Regions from separate parts of the Mesorhizobium sp. B2-4-19 genome, predicted to be linked through region 1. Evidence: predicted binding sites of a transcription regulator. Region 1 holds the regulator's gene; the other holds the start of a gene.

Region 1 (2,201 bases):
CGCGCTGAAACGCGGCAGGCCGCAGGTCGGGCTCGGCCTCAATCCGGAGGCCGCGGCTGTGATGACCGTGGTGCTGTCGCTGAATTTCCTGTCGGTCGCAGTCATCGACTATGCCGGCCAGGTGATATCGGAAGAACAGCGCCGGCTGGACACGCTGACCATGTCGCGCGAGGCGCTGATCGGCGAATGCGTGGCCATCGTAAGGCGGCGCCTCGAGGATCCCGACATTGACGTGCGCAGCGTCGCCCGCATCGCGCTGGCGATCCAGGGCATCACCGATACCGAGGCCCGGGCGATGCTGTGGTCGCCGATCACGCCGCAGACCGACATCGCCTTCGCCGACATACTCGAAGCCGAGTTCGGCATCCCCGCCACCATGGAAAACGACTGCAACATGATGGCGGTGGCGCTGCGCAGGCGCGATCCCGAGCGCTACCGCGACGACTTCATCGCCATCCTGCTTTCGCACGGCATCGGCATGGGGCTGGTGCTGAAGGGCGAGCTGTTCACCGGCACCCATTCCTCGGGCGGCGAGTTCGGCCACATGATCCATCGGCCCGGCGGCGCGCTCTGCCGCTGCGGACGGCGCGGCTGTGTCGAGGCCTATGCCGGCAATTACGCCATCTGGCGCAATGCCAGGCAGCTCAGCGAGGACACCGAGCCTGTGGCCGATGTCAGCGACGCGCAGATGCGGGCGCTGGCCACGACGGCACGGGAACGGGACGGGCCCGAGCGCGAAGCCTATCGCAAGGCCGGCGAGGCGCTGGGTTACGGCCTCGGCAGCCTGTTCGCGCTGATCGATCCCGCGCCCGTCGCCATGGTCGGCGTCAGCGCCGCCGCCTTCGACCTGATCGAGCCGGCATTGCGCGAGGCGATCGCCCAGACCGCCGGTGGCCAGCACTCGGAATCGATCTCCTTCGACACCGAACCGAACGAACTGCCGCTGATCCGCGAAGGTTGCGCCATGCGCGCGCTGACCTTCGTCGACCAGGAGATTTTCGCGCCCGGCGTGCAAACGAAAGCAGGCCCCGCCGCGAAGAAAAACGTTGCCTGAGTCAGGTCGTGCTCAATCCTCGCGGATCGCGTAGCCCGCCCCACGGATGGTGCGGATGACATCCGGCATGCGGCCATTGTTGACCGCCTTGCGCAACCGGCCGACATGCACGTCCACGGTGCGCTCGTCGATGTAGATCGTCTCGCCCCAGACATTGTCGAGCAGCTGGCTGCGCGAGAACACGCGGCCGGGATGGCGCATCATGAATTCGAGCAGGCGGAATTCGGTCGGCCCGAGCCGGATCTCGCTCTTCTTGCGGTAGACCCGGTGCGATTCACGGTCGAGCACGATATCGCCGACCTTGAGCACGCTCGACAGCACTTCCGGCTTGGCGCGGCGCAGCAGCGCCTTGACGCGGGCCATGAATTCCGGCGTCGAGAACGGCTTGACCAGATAGTCGTCGGCGCCGGTGGAAAGCCCACGTACACGGTCGCTTTCCTCGCCCCGCGCGGTCAGCATGATGATCGGCAGCCGCTCGGTCTCGGGCCGCATTCGCAACCGCCGGCAGAGTTCGATGCCGGATACCGCCGGCACCATCCAGTCGAGCACGAGGAGGTCGGGCACGTTCTCCTGCAGGCGGATTTCGGCTTCGTCGCCGCGTGTCACCACCTCGACCTGGTAACCCTCCGATTCCAGATTGTAGCGGAGGAGCACGCCGAGCGGCTCCTCGTCCTCCACCACCATGATGCGTGGTGCGATCATCGATTGGTTACCCCTGCGCTCTCAGGCCGCCGGCGCCGACATCGCCGTCTCGTCCTGTTTTGGACGGTTGGCGGGCAGCTGCGTGCCGGTCAGGACATAGTACGCATTCTCGGCGATGTTGGTCACGTGGTCGCCGATGCGTTCGAGATTCTTGGCGCAGAACAACAGATGCGTGCAAGCCGTGATGTTGCGCGGATCTTCCATCATATAGGTCAGCAGTTCGCGGAAGACGGAAGTGTATTTGACGTCGATGCGCTCGTCGTCGGCGCGCAGCTTCGCCAGTGCCGCGGCATCGCGCGCCGCATACTCCTCGATGACGCCCTGCACCTGGATCAGCACCAGCTGCGCCATGGCGTCGATGGAATGCGACAGGTCGCGCGGCGTGGCGCTGAGGCCTACAGTACCGACGCGCTTGGCGATGTTCTTGGCAAGGTCGCCAATGCGT
Region 2 (2,201 bases), on a different contig from region 1:
GGGCTATATCCTCAAGGGCGTCGGATCGCGCGCGCTCGCCGACATCCTGCGCAATGTGGCAGCCGGCGAGGGTTACCTTACGCCGACGCTGTCGGCACGGCTGCTTTCCGATCTCCAGTCCCCGCAATCTGCCGACGGCGTGGCGGACCGGCTGCGGCAACTGACCGAGCGGCAGGCGGAAATCCTGCGGCTGGTGGCGGAAGGGCTCAGCAACAAGGAGGTTGCCTTGCGCCTGGAGCTGCAGGAGAAGACGGTCAAGCACCACATGACCGGGGTGCTGTCCAAACTCAATGTGCGAAACCGCACTGAAGCGGCTCTCATGGTGCGCGAGTTCCGCGACCGGGACAGAAATCGCTCTTAGAGCAGCTCCAGGAAAAGTGTGAAACGGTTTTCCCGGGCAAAACGCATGGCGCTTTCCCCCGGGGAACTGCGTCAAACAACAGCCAGGCCATTGCGGACCGCGCAAGGGCTGGACAAAGGAAGGTCACCCCGCCGGGGCGGCGGAGGTGACGTGTGAAACCGGCCGTTGCCTGCTGGCCAGTTTCACAAGGCTTTCAGACGGCTGACATCGGCCGGCGTGGCCCGGCGGTCGATGATCGTGCGACCCAGCGCATCCTTCATTTTGAAACGGCCGTTCTCGATCTTTTCGGTGATGCCGTCGGGATGTGTGACCGTGATCTTGTTGCCGCTCACCTCGACCTTGTCACCGGTCGTGCCGTTGACATGGCCGGCGCCTTTGGTGCTCTGACCCTTGCCGGACGGCGAGTTGTCACCGCTGCCAGCCGTTGCGGAATTGCCGCCGTTTCCATTTCCGTTATCGCTGCTGCTGCCGCCGCTGTTACCGCCACCGCCGCCGCCGTTGCCACCATTACCGCCGCCATTGCCGCCCCCGCCGCCGTTACCACCGCCACCGTTGCCGCCATTACCGCCGCCACCGTTGCCGCCGGCCTGTGCTGATGCGGCGTCGATTCCGGGGGCGGAGCCGTGCAGGGCAATTCGATAGGGAACGATGGTCAGCGCCAGCGCCGCCGCCGAAACGAGCGCCAGCCGGCAGCACCGGGCCGTGATCGATCCGCGCATCCTGATCTCCGTCGATTGAGCCGGCGCGCCCACCCCAACGTTGCAACCAGCAACATCGCCGAAAGATGTATTGGCCGGAAGCGACCTCCGACCGTTGCGTTTGTCCTCCAGGACTTTTGCAAGCGCAAGATTGGACCAAAGTCCTAGGTACACACGGGCAAGTCGCCTCGCCCTGAGCCTTCGGGCCTATATGATGTCACGAAAATGTGATCGGCCTGGCGTAGGGGTCGAACAGGCAACAAGCTCCACCCACTCCAAAGCCAGAGGCCCATCGTGACCGAACATCGCTCCCCCGACGCCCGATTCCGCACCAGCCTGCTCGAGGAAAACGAAGGACCGGCCACCAACCCCACCGACAACCGCACCATGGGCGAGATCATCGCGGCGCGGTTCTCGCGCCGGGGATTCCTGAAGGGATCGCTCGCCGTCTCGGCGATCGCCGCGACCGTCGGCCCGCTGGCCATGATCGCCGCCGACGATGCCCGCGCCGCGGAAGGTTCCGCCTTCCAATTCGACGAGCTCGAGGCCGGCATCGACGACAAGCATCATGTCGCGCCGGGCTACGACGCCGACGTGCTGTTGCGCTGGGGCGATCCGCTGTTTGCCGATTCGCCGGAGTTCGACCCGACGAAACAGTCGGCCGAGGCGCAGGCCAGGCAGTTCGGCTACAACAATGACTATGTCGGCTACATCGCGATCGACGGCTCGGCCGAGCACGGCCTGCTCGTCGTCAACCACGAATACACCAACCCGCATCTGATGTTTCCGGGCATCGTTGCGATCGTCGAGAAGGACGGGAAGAAGAAGGCCGAGGTCGCGCCGCTCACGAAGGAGCAGGTCGATGTCGAGATGGCGGCGCATGGCGGCACCATCGTCGAAATCCGCAACTATGGCGGCAAATGGCAAGTGGTGCGCGACGGCAAGCTCAACCGCCGCATCACCGCCACCACCGAGATGGCGTTGTCGGGCCCGGTCGCCGGCCATAACCGCGTCAAGACCAATGCCGACCCGTCCGGCACGAAAGTCTTCGGTACTTTCAACAACTGCGCCGGCGGCGTCACCCCTTGGGGCACCTATGTGATGGCCGAGGAGAACATCCACGGCTATTTCTCCGGCGAATT

The links. The regulator PhoB, encoded in region 1, activates phosphate uptake and scavenging genes when phosphate is short. The targets are predictions, from matches to a motif close to TGTCATNNANCTGTCAT.
Region 2: a site for PhoB is predicted at 1,275-1,291, ahead of FJ546_RS15175 (PhoX family phosphatase). Genes of this name have one in related genera too.

The regions. Positions count from the first base shown of each region.
Region 1 is NZ_VFUV01000016.1:84,650-86,850, forward strand. It holds gene FJ546_RS23625 (ROK family protein) at 1-1,054, shown strand, start outside; gene phoB (phosphate regulon transcriptional regulator PhoB) at 1,067-1,756, opposite strand; gene phoU (phosphate signaling complex protein PhoU) at 1,778-2,201, opposite strand, start outside.
Region 2 is NZ_VFUV01000007.1:253,758-255,958, forward strand. It holds gene FJ546_RS15165 (response regulator transcription factor) at 1-361, shown strand, start outside; gene FJ546_RS31230 (hypothetical protein) at 544-1,080, opposite strand; gene FJ546_RS15175 (PhoX family phosphatase) at 1,354-2,201, shown strand, end outside.